DNA from 2 places in the Mesorhizobium sp. LNHC209A00 genome. Region 1 is predicted to be linked to the other one. Evidence: riboswitches for the same ligand, from Rfam matches in the RefSeq annotation. Region 1 holds a riboswitch; the other holds the start of a gene.

Region 1 (7,470 bases):
TCAACGAGGTGAACCGCGTCGCCGACAAGGTGACGGTGATCCGCGACGGGCGCACGATCGAGACATTGCCGAGGAAGGATATCAGCGAGGACCGCATCATCACCTCGATGGTCGGCCGATCCCTCGATGATCGCTACCCGCCGCGCGAACCTAGCATCGGCGACGTCATTTTCGAGGTCAAGGACTGGTCGGTCTACCACCCGATCCATGCCGAACGGCAAGTGATCAAGAGCATCGACCTGAAGGTGCGCAAGGGCGAAGTTGTCGGCATTGCGGGACTGATGGGCGCCGGTCGCACCGAATTCGCCATGAGCCTGTTCGGCCGCTCCTATGGCCGGCGCATCAGCGGTGAGGTGCTGCTCAACGGCAAGCCCGTGGACCTTTCCACAGTGGGCAAGGCCGTGCAGAACGGCATCGCCTATGTCACCGAGGACCGCAAGACCTATGGGCTGAACCTCATCGACCATATCAAGCACAATGTGACGCTGGCCAACCTCGCCGGCGTTTCCAGTGGCGGCGTCATCGACGATATGCGCGAAATGAGCGTCGCCAACGACTATCGCAAGAAGACCAATATCCGCGCCTCCAGCGTCTATCAGCTGACCGGCAATCTCTCGGGCGGCAACCAGCAGAAGGTGGTGCTGTCGAAATGGCTGTTCGCCGACCCGGAAGTTCTGATCCTCGACGAGCCGACGCGCGGTATCGACGTCGGCGCCAAGTACGAAATCTATACAATCATCGCCCGCCTCGCCGCCGAGGGCAAAGCGATCATCGTCATCTCGTCTGAAATGCCGGAACTCCTCGGCATCACCGACAGAATCTATGTCATGAACGAAGGGCGCATCGTCGGCGAGATGGCGGCAAATGACGCCAGCCAGGAAAAAATCATGCGCGCCATTGTTCGCGGAGAAGGAAAAGCATCATGAGCACAGACAGCGCTCCCGCACCGCAAAGCGGCACCGCCGAGGACGTCAAGCAGGGTCCTCGCGTCGCCGTCTCGGCGCTGACGACGAACCTGCGCGAATACGGCCTGATCATCGCGCTGATCGTCATCATGCTGTTCTTCCAGTACACGACGTCGGGAACGCTGTTCAAACCGGTCAACCTCAGCAACCTGGTGCAGCAGAACTCGTTCATCATCGTGATGGCGCTCGGCATGCTGCTGGTCATCGTCGCCGGCTATATCGATCTCAGCGTGGGATCGGTCGCCGGCTTCATCGGCGCCCTTGCCGCCATGATGATGGTCATCTGGCCGCTCGGCATGTTCAGCAATCCGCTCGTTGTCTCGATCGTCTGCCTCATCGTCGGCGGGTTGATCGGTGGCGCGCAAGGGTACTGGATCGCCTATCACCGCATACCAAGCTTCATCGTGACGCTCGCCGGCATGCTGATCTTCCGCGGCATCTGCCAGGCGCTGCTTGGCGGCGGCTCCTCGGTCGGCCCGCTTCCCGACAGTTTCAAGGCGCTGAGTTCCGGTTTCATTCCCGACGTCATCGGTCCGCTGACCCTGATCCCGCCGACGGTGAACGCGGCCGGCAAAACCGTTTTGGGCAGTGGCCTGACGCTTCACATGACGACAATCGTGCTGGGCCTGATCGCGGTGCTCGCCTACGCCTATTTCGGCTTCAGGACGCGACGCAAGCGCGAACTCCACGGTTACGAGGCCGAGCCTTTCACCCTGTTCGTCATCAAGACGCTGGTCGGCAGCGCGCTGGCGCTCTTCCTGATCTTCCAGTTCGCGACCTATCGGGGCCTGCCGATCGTGCTCCTGGTGATGGGCGTACTGATCTCGCTGTTCGTCTTCGTCACCAAGCGCATGACCATCGGCCGCCGCATCTACGCCATGGGAGGCAACGCCAAGGCGGCGCAACTGTCGGGCATCAACACCGAGCGGCTGACGCTCTGGGTGTTCGTCAATATGGGCGTTCTGTCGGCGCTCGGCGGGCTGATCATCGCCGCACGTCTCGGCCAGGCCGTGCCGGCCGCGGGCCTCGGCAGCGAACTCGACGTGATCGCGGCCGTCTTCATCGGCGGCGCCTCGGCGATGGGCGGCGTCGGCCAGGTCATCGGCGCGGTGGTCGGCGGCTTCATCATGGGCGTGATGAACAACGGCATGTCCATCATGGGCGTCAATGTCGACTGGCAGCAGGTGGTCAAGGGCCTGGTGCTGCTCGGGGCCGTCATCTTCGACGTCTACAACAAGAACAAGGCTTGAGGGCGGGGCGAGGACTAGGAGGCATACGGGTTCTAGATCGCGAAGCTGCCGGCAGCCCGTCGGCACCAAGAAGTCCGGGGAAGGACCAGGCTCGCGAATGCAATCCGGACGAAGCGTTTCAAACCGTGGCGCGTTTCCGCGCCGCGCCGGTCAGGATTTGCCCATTGGCAGCCGGATACAGATAAATGAGAGGACTGATCATGCTGATCTCGCAGATTCTCGACGACGCCGAGACGATCCGTGTCGTTGCCCGTAGCGGAGGGAAGACCCGGATCATTAACGGGGCGCGCAGCGTCTATTCGCTGGCGATGGAGGCCGCCCGCACCGGCGTCGGCCTGGCCGCCCTGATCGAACGCAAGGGGCTTGGCGAGACGATCGATCTCGACGCCGCCTACAAGAGGGGGCGCCTGCTATCGCCGATCAATCACCCCGACCCGGCGCACCTGCACCTGACCGGCACCGGGCTGACGCATCTGGGGTCGGCCGCGACGCGCGATTCCATGCACAAGAAGCTCAGCACCGACGGCGAGGAGCAACTTACCGATTCCATGAAGATGTTCCGCATGGGACTGGAAGGCGGCAAGCCCGCGAAAGGCCAGGTCGGCGTGCAGCCGGAATGGTTCTACAAGGGCAACGGCACCATGGCGGTCGCGCCTGGCGCGGCGCTCATGTCGCCGGCCTTTGCCAGGGATGCCGGCGAGGAACCCGAGGTCGCTGGGATCTATGTCATCGGCGATGACGGGGCGCCCTTCCGCGTTGGCTTCACCTTGTCGAACGAATTCTCGGACCATGTGACCGAGCGCGTGAACTATCTCTTCCTCGCCCACTCCAAGCTGCGCAATGCCTCCTTCGGCCCGGAGATCCTGATCGGAGACCTGCCTTCGGACATCCGCGGCACGTCGCGCATCCTGCGCGACGGCAAGGCTTTGTGGGAAAAGCCCTTCCTGTCGGGTGAAACGAACATGTCCCACACCATCGCCAATCTCGAACACCACCACTTCAAATATTCGGCCTTCCGCCAGCCTGGCGACGTGCATGTGCATATGTTCGGCACCGCGACGCTATCCTTCGCCGACGGTATCAAGACGGAGGCCGGCGACGTGTTCGAGATCGAGGCTGGGGATTTCGGACTGCCGCTGCGCAACCCGCTCGAGATCGAGAAGCCGGTGAAGGTGTCGGTAAAGGCGCTTTGAAGCCATGAGCGGGTGATTTCCCATCGTGGGGATGGCCGGCAAGCCAGAGCGGGGCGCTCTCCCGCTGATCTAGCAATAGGTTCCAGTCACGCCGTCGCAATCCTTCGCGCCCCCTCTGCCCTGCCGGGCATCTCTCCCACAACAAGGACCCACAAGAGGGAGATCGGCAGCTTCGACCTCATCGCACGGAGCGGAAATGCTTCGACAGCTTCAGGCCCTGCGCCTGGTAGTTCGAGCCGAGATCGGTGCCGTAGAGCGCCTGTGGTCGCTTCAGCATGTGCTCGTAGACCAGCCGGCCGACGATCTGGCCGTGGTCGAGGATGAACGGCACTTCGTGGCTGCGCACTTCGAGCACCGCCCGGCTGCCGGTGCCGCCGGCCGCCGAATGGCCGAAACCCGGATCGAAAAAGCCGGCATAATGGACACGAAACTCGCCGACCAGCGGATCGAACGGCGTCATCTCGGCGGCGTAGAGCGGCGGCACATGCACCGCTTCCTGGCTGACGAGGATGTAGAACTCGTCCGGATCGAGCACCAGTTCGCCGGCGCGGCTCTTGTGGATCGGTTCCCAGAAGTCGAGGACGTCCTGCGCGGCGCGCTTGTCGACATCGACGAGGCCGGTGTGGTGCTTGCCGCGATAGCCGACCAACCCATCCTTGTCGCCATTGAGGTCGATCGACAGCGCGATGCCGCCGCCGGAAATGTTTGGCGGCTCCGTGGCGACCAGCATCTCGGCACGATGCAGGTCATGCAACTCGGCTTCCGAGAGCAGCGCGTTGCCGGTGCGAAAGCGTATCTGGGACAGGCGCGAACCCGTGCGCGCGATGATCGGAAAGGTGCGCGGGCTGACCTCGAGATAGAGCGGACCGTTGTAGCCGGCGGCGATCTTATCGAACTCGTGGCCCCGATCGGTCATGACGCGGGTGAAGATGTCGAGCCGCCCGGTCGAGCTCTTCGGATTGGCCGAGGCCGAAATGTCAGCCGGCAGGACCAGACTTTCGAGCAGCGGCACAATATAGACGCAGCCGGTTTCGAGGACCGCGCCTTCGGTCAGGCTGATCTCGTGCAGTTGCAGCCGATCGAGCTTTTCCGACACCTTGTGGTTGGGACCGGGCAGGAACGAGGCGCGAACCCGCCAGGCCTTTTCGCCCAATCTGAGATCAAGGCTCGCCGGCTGGATCTGGTCGGCATCGAGTGCACGCTGCGACTTCAGCGCGCCGGACCGGAACAGCGCCGAAATGTCCTGATCGGGAAGAATGCCTGTCTGCCGCAAAGTCTGGCTCCGCCCCAAGACTGGTCTCTTTGGTTGCAGATTCTTGTTTGTTGCAGGTTCTTGCCGCAAAACCGCCGGGCACTTTTGCGGAACCTGCCTTGGTACAAACGTCTTAATGAAGCCGGCAATTGACGCAAGCGTGGCGCGGGTCTAAAGGGTCGTTATCCCGTGGTGATTTGGCCGGTCGGCTTGCAGCCACGTTAAACAAGTCGCTAAAGGACCGTCGGGCCGCAAGGCCGTATGGACCGGTTGCGACTTTCGCGGCCGGTTTTTTTGTGTCTGGAACAAAGCGATGAGCACCAAGAAGCGCAACTGGAAACCTCAGACGGCACTCGTGCATGGCGGAACCCTGCGTTCCGGCTTCGGCGAAACCTCCGAGGCGATGTACCTGACCCAGGGTTATGTCTATCAGACGGCGCAGGCCGCCGAAGCCCGCTTCAAGGGCGAAGAGCCTGGTTTCATCTATTCGCGCTACGCCAACCCGACCGTCGACATGTTCGAAAAGCGCATGTGCGCGCTTGAAGGCGCCGAAGACGCGCGCGCCACGGCGTCGGGCATGGCGGCGGTGACGGCTGCCCTTCTGTGCAGCGTCAAGGCCGGCGACCACATCGTGGCGGCGCGCGCGCTGTTCGGCTCCTGTCGCTGGGTGGTCGAGACACTGGCGCCGCGCTATGGCATCGAGGCGACCTTGGTCGACGGCACCGAGATCGCCAATTGGGAAAAGGCGGTCAGGCCGAACACCAAGCTGTTCTTCCTGGAGAGCCCGACCAACCCGACGCTCGAGGTCGTCGACATCGCCGCCGTCGCCTCGCTTGCCAATTCGATCGGCGCGCGGCTGGTCGTCGACAATGTCTTCGCCACGCCCCTACAGCAGAAGCCATTGCAGCTTGGTGCGCACATCGTCGTCTACTCGGCCACCAAGCATATTGACGGCCAGGGCCGCTGCCTGGGCGGCGTCATCCTGTCGGACAAGAAGTGGATCGACGAGAACCTGCACGACTATTTCCGCCACACCGGCCCCAGCCTGTCGCCGTTCAACGCCTGGACCTTGCTGAAGGGCCTCGAGACCTTGCCGCTGCGCGTGCGCCAGCAGACCGAGAGCGCCGGCAAGATCGCCGACTTCCTGGCCGAGCAGCCGCAGATCGCCCGCGTCATCTATCCCGGCCGCGCCGACCACCCGCAGGCCGATATCGTCAAGAAGCAGATGTCGGGTGGCTCGACGCTGATCTGCCTCGACGTCAAGGGCGGCAAGCCGGCGGCCTTCGCCCTGCAGAACGCCCTCGACATCGTGCTGATCTCGAACAATCTGGGCGATGCCAAGAGCCTGATCACCCACCCGGCGACGACCACCCACAAGAATTTGAGCGACGAGGCCCGCGCCGAACTCGGCATCGGGCCCGGTACGCTCAGGCTGTCGGTCGGCCTGGAGGATACGGACGATCTGCTGGAAGATATCGCGCAAGCGTTGAAGGCCGCCAAATAGGTTTCGTCCAGGCAGCGTCGTCAGCAGCGATCAGGCGCTCGACGGCGTCTCCTCCAGTTCCGCCGTCTTGGTCCGGATGGTCATGGCGTTGCCGCGCCAGTCGACGGCGCCGCCGAGCCAGCCGCGCGCCCAGATGGCCGGGAGCATGACGTCCCGCGCGACCGTCGCCGCGATCATGCGCGTCGAGACGTGCCAACCCTTGGCCAGGGCCAGAGCGCATTCCGGAAGATAGAACGCCGCCAGCACGGCAATCGCGGTCGCCCAGAGGCTGACGCCGGCGCTCCCCGCCGCAACCAGCGCAAGAACCAGCGGGACCGCCGCACCAGTCAGGATCTCGGGCGCGAAGAACAGCGGGAAGGTGACGCGGCGCAGGCGCGCCCAGCGGGCCTGGCGCGACCAGATCTCGCCAAACGTGCGCTGGCCGAGCGGCTGCTCGAAGGGCGCCGCAACGAGGTTGACACGCAGGCCGAGGCCGTTCACCAGCTTGGTCGCGGCGGCGTCCTCGGCGATCTCGGCGGCCAGCGCGCGGATGCCGCCATTGGCGTCCAGCATCGGCTTGTTCCACAGCATGCTCTTGCCCTGCGCGAAGCCGAGGCCGAGCGCCTCGCCGGCATACTGCCAGCGGGCCTGCAATGTGTTCAGGAAGGCGCATTCGACGTCGGCCCAGAAACCATCTGGCCTGGAGCCGATCGGCGTCGAGCAGACAAGGCCGGTACCGTGCCGCCACGCCGCCATCATGTGCTCGACGTAGTCCCTAGGCATCAGAACGTTGGAATCGGCAAGAATGACCCAGTCGTGGCGCGCCGCTTCCCAGCCTTTCACGCAATTGTTGAGCTTGGGATTGGCGCTGACACGGTCGTCGCCGATCAACAGCCGGGCCGGCACCTGCGGAAACCGGGCAATCGCCCTGTTTATCAGTTTGACCACCGGGTCGTCGGCATGGGCGACGCAGAAGATCAGTTCGTAGCGTGGCCAGTCGAGCGCGAAGGCGCGTTCCAGCGTCTCACGTGTGAAGGGCTCGACGCCGCGCGACGGGACGACAATCGACACCGCCGGCGATCTGCCCGCCGGCGGGGCGATCGTGGCGCGCCGTTTCAGCTGTGAAGCGGCAAGCAGGATGCTGGCAGCGTTTGAGAGGATGAGTGCGGTCGAAAGCGAGGCGGATATGAGAGTGAGTTCCATCGAGATCTGGTCACTCCGGAAGTCGGCCCGCGTCGCGGCCGTTTTCAACAGTTCGACAGAGGGCCGAGTCGCCCGGTTCGCGCACACCACCATTGTCGTGTGTCACTTAAATGACATTGTTTGC
Region 2 (7,470 bases), on a different contig from region 1:
GGTTAAAATCACCTAGCTCTTTGCCGGATGCTCGACCGCCTGGCGGCCAAAATCAGGCGCGTCGATATCTTGGCCCGCCTCGATGATCGAGCGGCGCACGGCGCGTGTGCGGGTGAACAGGTCGAAGAGTTTGTCGCCGTCCCCCCAGCGGATGGCGCGCTGCAGGAACGCCAGGTCTTCCGAGAACCGCGCCAACATCTCCAGGATGGCATCCTTGTTGTGCAGGCACACGTCTCGCCACATGGTCGGATCGGAGGCAGCCAGACGCGTGAAATCGCGAAAACCGGAGGCGGAATATTTGATCACTTCCGTCTTGGTCACCGATTCCAGATCGTCGGCGGTGCCGACGATGTTGTAGGCGATGATGTGCGGCAGATGCGAGACGATGGCCAGCGTCATGTCGTGATGCTGCGGGTCCATCGTGTCGATGTTGGCGCCGCAGCGGCGCCAGAATTCCGACAGCCGTTCCAGCGCATCCGGATCGGTGCCCGGCACCGGCGTGAAGATGCACCAGCGATTGTCGAACAGGTCGGCAAATCCGGCATCCGGGCCGGATTTTTCGGTGCCCGCCAGCGGATGGCCGGGAATGAAATGGACGCCTTCCGGCACATGCGGCTGCATCTGCGCGATAACCGAGGCCTTGGTCGAGCCGACATCGGTGAGGATCGCCCCCTTTTTCAGCGCCGGCGCGATTTCCTCCGCAACAGCTCCGGATGAGCCGACCGGCACCGAGACAACGACCAGATCGGCATCACGCACCGCGTCCTCGGCATCGGTGGTGTAGGAATCGCCAAGGCCCAGTTCCTCGGCTCGCTTAAGCGTTGCCGGGCTGCGCGTCGAGATGGCGACATGGCGAGCCAAACCCTCGCGTCGGATGACGCGGGCCAGAGACGAGCCGATCAGGCCAATGCCGACCAGCGCGATCTTTTCGAACATCGGTGATGCCATGGTGTTCCAGCTTTTCAGACGTTCTAGCTTTTCAGGAATGTCGTGAGCGCGGCGACAACGCCGCGATTGGCCTCTTCGGTACCGACCGTCATGCGAAGCGCGTTGGGAAAGCCGTAGCCTGAAACGCGCCGCAATATATAGCCGCGCGCGCTCAGATAATCGTCAGCCGCCGCCGCGGAATGCTTCTGATCGTCGGGAAAATGAATGAGCAGGAAATTGCCGACGCTCGGCGTCACGCGCAGCCCCAGCCCGGCCATTTCGCCGCTCAGCCAGGTGAGCCAGGTCTCGTTATGCGCCACGCTTCGCTCGACATGGGCACGGTCGCGGATCGCGGCGATGCCTGCCTCGATCGCTGTAGCATTGACGTTGAAGGGGCCGCGCACACGATTGATGGCGTCGACGATATGCAGGGGACCATACATCCAGCCGATGCGCGCGCCACCCAGCCCGATCTTGGAGAAGGTGCGGGTCATCACCACGTTCTCGGCGCTGCCGGCCAGCTCAATGCCGGCTTCGTAATCGTTGCGGCGAACATATTCGGCGTAGGCCGCGTCGAGCACCAGAAGCACGTTTCCCGGCAGTCCGGCGTGAAGGCGGCGCACCTCCTGGAACGGCACATAGGTGCCGGTCGGGTTGTTGGGGTTGGCCAGGAACACGATTTTCGTGCGCGGCGTGACGGCCGCCAGCATCGCATCGATGTCGGCGCGCTCGTTGGTCTCCTTGACCACGACCGGGGTAGCGCCTGCCGACTGGATGTAGATCTTGTAGACCATGAAGGCGTGCTCGGTGAACATAGCCTCGTCGCCGGGCGCGAGATAGGTCTGCGCCAACAGGCCGAGGATTTCGTCCGACCCATTGGAGCAGATGATGTTTTGCGCGTTGAGGCCATGCACCTCGGCGATTGCCTCGCGCAACCGCCTGGCGGTACCGTCGGGATAGATGTCGAGCTTGCCGGCGACTTCGCGCGCGGCCTCGATCGCCTTCGGCGAAGGCCCAAGCGGATTCTCGTTCGACGACAGCTTGTAGACCTTGGCGACACCGGCGGGTGCCGAGCTTTTGCCGGGCACATAGGCTTCTATGTCCATGATGCCCGCGCGCGGAGTTGGACGTGCCTGATCCGGTGTCTGGTTCATATCTTGCAAATTCCGTCGAAAACGCCTCCATCCGGAGGCCGCTGCGGAAATACAAGCCATGGCACGCAATGTCGAGAGGTGGCAGTGGTGCCAGCCGCCGCCATTGACGGCGAGGCAGGCGGGTTCTAGAAAGACGATGACAGTTCCGTGGTGATTTGGCCGGTCGGCTTGCAGCCACGTTAAACAATTCGCTAAAGGGCCGTTTGCGTGACGTAACCGGCTTTGCGAAGGCAATGCCGGTTTTTTGTTGTCCGCGACCGGACGGACGGACGCATCGGCGGCGGAGATCGGTAGCGATTTCCACGAGCGCACGGTGCAGCAAGAGGGACGTGATGGCCGCTCTGCGTGCAGGAAAGACCAACAACGAGGCCGACCAACCGTCGAGCCCGGTGTTGCGGTTCGGGCCCGACAAGCCGCTCAAGCTCGACGCCGGCACGCTGCTGTCGCCGTTCCAGATCGCCTACCAGACCTATGGCACGCTGAACGATGCCCGTTCCAATGCCATCCTCGTCTGTCATGCGCTGACCGGTGACCAGCATGTCGCCAGCACCAATCCGGTAACCGGCAAGCCCGGTTGGTGGGAAGTGCTGATCGGACCGGGCAAGATCATCGATACCAGCCGTTTCTTCGTCATCTGCTCCAATGTCATCGGCGGCTGCCTGGGTTCCACCGGTCCGGCCTCGACCAACGCGGCAACGGGTAAACCCTATGGCCTCGACCTGCCGGTCATCACCATCCGTGACATGGTGCGCGCGCAGCAGATGCTGATCGACCATTTCGGCATCGAGAAACTTTTCTGCGTGCTCGGTGGCTCGATGGGCGGCATGCAGGTTCTGGAATGGGCGTCGAGCTATCCCGAGCGCGTGTTCTCGGCGCTGCCGATCGCCACCGGGGCGCGCCATTCGTCACAGAACATCGCCTTCCACGAAGTCGGGCGGCAAGCTGTGATGGCCGATCCGGACTGGCATGGCGGCAAATATTTCGAGCATGGCAAGCGTCCGGAGAAAGGGCTGGCGGTGGCGCGTATGGCCGCCCACATCACCTATCTGTCGGAAGCCGCCCTGCACCGCAAATTCGGCCGCAATTTGCAGGACCGCGAAGCGCTGACCTTCGGCTTCGATGCCGACTTCCAGATCGAGAGCTATCTGCGCCACCAGGGCATGACCTTCGTCGACCGCTTCGATGCAAACTCCTATCTCTACATGACGCGGTCGATGGATTATTTTGACCTCGCCGCCGACCATGGCGGCCGGCTGGCCGACGCCTTCGCCGGCACGAAAACCCGCTTTTGCCTGGTGTCCTTCACATCGGACTGGCTGTTCCCGACCGAAGAGAGCCGCTCCATCGTCCACGCACTCAACGCCGCCGGCGCCTCGGTATCCTTCGTCGAGATCGAGACCGATCGCGGCCACGACGCCTTCCTGCTCGACGAGCCGGAACTGTTTGCCGCCATCAACGGCTTCATCGGCTCGGCCGCGCGCGCCAGGGGGCTCAGCGCATGACCCTGAAAAGTCGCGGACTTTTCGGACCAAGGTCATGCGCCAACAGAAAGGCGAAGCCATGACCCTGAAAAGTTGCGGACTTTTCGGACCAAGGTCATGCGCCGTTCCGGAGCCGAAGCCATGAGCGTCAACGGCAGCCAGCGCGTCGACCTTGAGGTCGTCGCCAACCTCATCCCGCCGCAATCGCGTGTGCTCGACGTCGGCTCGGGCGACGGCTCGTTGCTCGAATTGCTGCAAGACACCAAGCACGTCGACGGTCGTGGTCTCGAGCTGTCGCAGCGTGGCGTCAACGAATGCGTGGCGCGCGGTCTCAGTGTCATCCAGGGCGATGCCGACATCGATCTCGAATTCTATCCCGACAAGGGCTTTGACTTCGTCGTTCTGTCGCAGACCCTGCAGGCCACCCGCAACCCGAAGCTGGTGCTCGACGAGCTGCTCAGGATCGGCAACCGGGCGATCGTGTCCTTCCCCAATTTCGGTCACTGGCGGGTGCGCCTATCGCTGTTCGTCAAGGGCCGCATGCCTGTGACCAGCGACCTGCCCTATTCTTGGTACGACACGCCCAACATCCACTTCTGCACGATCCGCGACTTCGTCAACTTGTGCGAAGAGCTTGGCGCGACAGTGGAGAAGGCGACCGCGCTCGACGCCAACGGCCAGAAGATCGGCCTGTCGATGCCATGGTGGTTCTGGAATTTCTTTGGCCAGCAGGCAGTGTTCCTGCTGAAGCGCTAATGAAATGGACACCGCAGGCGAGACTGCCAATCCTTTGAGGCGGCCGCGCTACTTCCTGCGGCGCGAAAGTGTTGCAGTTGAAGCGCCAGGAGCCGGAATTCATCATGCCTGGTCGGTCGAACGACGGCACGACGGGGTGACATGGCAGGTTGTTTTTTGTAGCGTCGCACCGAATCCGAGGAGGCCCATCCAGGGGGAAGTCCGATCCATTTAGCCATCCCCATGATCAAAGGACCTGGCGCGAAGGGTGTTTACGCGATGAAGGCGGCCGGCGCGATATGATCGGGAAGACCGAACAGGCGCCCCTCATCACGGTGATCACGCCGACTCACAACCGGCGCGAAACGGTGCTCCGCGCCGTCGAAAGCGTGCTCTCCCAGAGCATGCCGCGATTTGAACATATCGTCGTCGACGATGGTTCGACGGACGGGACCGAGGCGGCGCTCGCCCGCATCCATGACCCCCGGCTGATCTATGTCGGCGCGAAGTGGCGCGGCGCCAATGCCGCCAGGAATGCCGGCATCGAGCTAGCCCGGGCGCCCGTGGTGACTTTTCTCGATTCGGACGATCTCTTCCTGCCGCACCGGCTCGCACGGACGCTGACATGGTTCGACGACAATCCGGCGCTCGAGGTCCTGCTCTCCTCATATGTCTCGGTGAAGGGTGGCCGTGGCACCGCCTGCGTCAACCGCGGCGCTTTCCTGAACCCGCCAATGCTGGAGCGGGCCGTGGTTGCACAGACGGCCTTCATAGCCGGATCGGCGATAACGGCCAGGCGCGAGGCTTTGCTGGCCATCGGCGGCTATGACAGCGACATTCCCCGGATGCAGGACCGCGAGCTTCTGCTGCGCTTCGCACAGCGCTTCGGCGCGCAATTATCGGAAGATATCGACTGGACGAAGCACAATTCGCAGAATTCGATTTCAGGCCGCAGGGACGGCTACGTCGAAGCCTACGCGATCCTGATGAGCAAGCATCCGCACATCGCTCGCTCTTACCCCCATATCCCTCCCTTTATGATCGCGCGGCAGATCATCGCCGATATTCTCCGGGGGCGAATACCACAGGCATTTGCGGGATACATGGCCAACCGCTCGTCTGACGCGCTTGGTTATTCATTGCCGGAACTGATCAATGGTTATCTCCACGGCCGCCGCTGGCGGCGCGACCTCTACGACGAAGTTCGCGGTAAGTTTGGGATTCCACCGGCCTGACCGGCGACAGCTCAGCGATCGAGCGCGGCGCGTCGCAGGGCGCATTCCTTCTCGTCCGGCAGCGAGATGTCGACCGCCAGGGCCTTTGGCGGCCAGGCAACGGGCCGCAACGGGGGAAAACTGCTACTTCCTGTGGTGGAGGCTTGCCGCGGCTGGCGGCGGCTCGATGGCACCCGCCCTGACGTGGGCAGGTTTCAGCGAGGGCGCGCCGGAATCCTTAACGATCGTCAGGGAACGCGGGAAGAACTGATTGTTGTGCTGTCCGCGCCCGATGTTGAGGATCGCGGCCCCGGGCAGTCGCTTCTCCAGCAGCGACAGCACGCGCCGCAGCGAGGGTCCGTCGAACGCATCCATGGCTTCGTCGATGATCACCCATTTCGGCTGTCGCAAGGCGAGCCTGGCCACGCCCAGCAATCGCTGTTCGTCATCGCCCAACTCATGGTCCCAGCGTCCGACGCGGTCGAGCGACGACGACAGGCGTCCAAGACCGACCTCGGCAAGCACCGCTGAAATGTCGGCGTCGTTCGCCGGCGCATGCCCGTTCGGGTGATTGAGGACTTCGCGCAGCGTGCCGGCCGGCAAATAGGGGACGCGCGGCACGAAGATGATGGTTTCACCCGCGGGCAGGCCGATGCGTCCACTGCCCCACGGCCACAGCCCGGCAATGGCGCGAAAGAACAGCGTCTTTCCGGCGCCCGGCTCGCCGGTGATCATGACGCGCTCGCCGGCAAGGATTTCGACATGCTGGTCGGCGAGCTTGGTGCATCCGTCAGGCGATGCCACCTGAAGCTTCTCGAACGTCAGGCTGCCATTGGCGTTGTCGGCGAATTCGATGCGCTTCTCCTTATCGTGCAGCACATCGGTTTCATCGAGCGCGATGCGGAAGTCGGCGACACGCATCAGCGTGGCGCGCCAGTCGGCAATGCTGCCGATGTTGTTGATGAACCAACGCAGGGAGGAGTGGACCTGGTTGAAGGCCCCGACCGCCATCATCAGCCCGCCAAAGCTGATATCCCCCGAGAAATAGACCGGCGAGGCGACCAGGATCGGCGCCACGACCGTGATCCAGCCATAGGTATCGGTTACCCAGGATAGATTGATCTGGGCGGTGTAGATGCGCCGCATGGCGCCCAGCACCGTGCCGAGGTCGAGTTGCAGCCGTCGCTTGGCGTCATCCTCCCCACGGTACAGCGCGATGGCATCGACATTCTCGTTGACGCGCACCATCGAGGAGCGCAGCTCCGCTTCGCGCGTATAGCGGTCGCTGTTGAGGCTGATGAGCGGCCGGCCGACCAGCCAGCTCAGCCACGAGGCGGTGCCGGCATAGAGGAACGCGGCCCAGACCATATAGCCGGGTATCGCCAGCGGCCAGCCGTTGACGTGGAAGACGAAGCCCGAAGACAGTTCCCACAGCACACCGACGAAGGACACGAGCAGGATGAACGACTGCAGCAGGCCGACACCAAGATCGGTCGACAGGTCCGAGAGATGCGCGGCATCCTGCTGCATGCGCTGGTCGGGATTGACGCCGATGGCGCCGGCATTGGCCAGCCGGAAGGCGCGCGCCGGCCGCATCCACTGGTCGATCAGGTCCAGCGTCAGCGCCTCGCGCAACTTCAGCCGGATCATCTGGTTGAGCCAGGTCTGGCCGATATTGAGCACCAGCAGTCCGCCGGCGATCATGGCAAAGACCATGAGCTGATGCAGGAAGGCCGCCATGTCGCGGCGCGCGAGCGCGTCGTAGAAGGGCTGGTTCCAGCGGTTGAGCAAGACCTGGCCGATCGACGTCGCGATAATGACGCCCATGATGCCGAGCGACGTCCACAGCAACCACTTGCGAACCGGCGATCCGATCAGCGCCCGCTTGATGGTCGCCACCTGATCGCGCAGGCTGCTGGCCACGGCGACCGGCTGAACGGTGGCCTGATTGTCCAATTG

Evidence for each region. Region 1 has a riboswitch for S-adenosylmethionine ahead of X739_RS144120 (O-succinylhomoserine sulfhydrylase). Riboswitches for the same ligand answer to the same signal wherever they lie in the genome.
Region 2: it holds a riboswitch for S-adenosylmethionine, as region 1 does, so the genes downstream of both, X739_RS148290 (homoserine O-acetyltransferase) here and X739_RS144120 (O-succinylhomoserine sulfhydrylase) in region 1, are expected to answer to the same signal.

What each region holds. Positions count from the first base shown of each region.
Region 1 is NZ_AYWT01000010.1:145,631-153,100, forward strand. It holds gene mmsA (multiple monosaccharide ABC transporter ATP-binding protein) at 1-926, shown strand, start outside; gene mmsB (multiple monosaccharide ABC transporter permease) at 923-2,215, shown strand; gene araD1 (AraD1 family protein) at 2,416-3,408, shown strand; gene X739_RS144125 (2'-deoxycytidine 5'-triphosphate deaminase) at 3,587-4,681, opposite strand; SAM riboswitch at 4,840-4,917, shown strand; gene X739_RS144120 (O-succinylhomoserine sulfhydrylase) at 4,974-6,164, shown strand; gene X739_RS144115 (ceramide glucosyltransferase) at 6,195-7,346, opposite strand.
Region 2 is NZ_AYWT01000006.1:381,528-388,997, reverse strand. It holds gene X739_RS148275 (sugar kinase) at 1-16, shown strand, start outside; gene X739_RS148280 (prephenate/arogenate dehydrogenase family protein) at 13-948, opposite strand; gene hisC (histidinol-phosphate transaminase) at 972-2,081, opposite strand; SAM riboswitch at 2,219-2,296, shown strand; gene X739_RS148290 (homoserine O-acetyltransferase) at 2,414-3,583, shown strand; gene metW (methionine biosynthesis protein MetW) at 3,704-4,318, shown strand; gene X739_RS148300 (glycosyltransferase family A protein) at 4,597-5,532, shown strand; gene X739_RS148305 (ABC transporter ATP-binding protein/permease) at 5,656-7,470, opposite strand, start outside.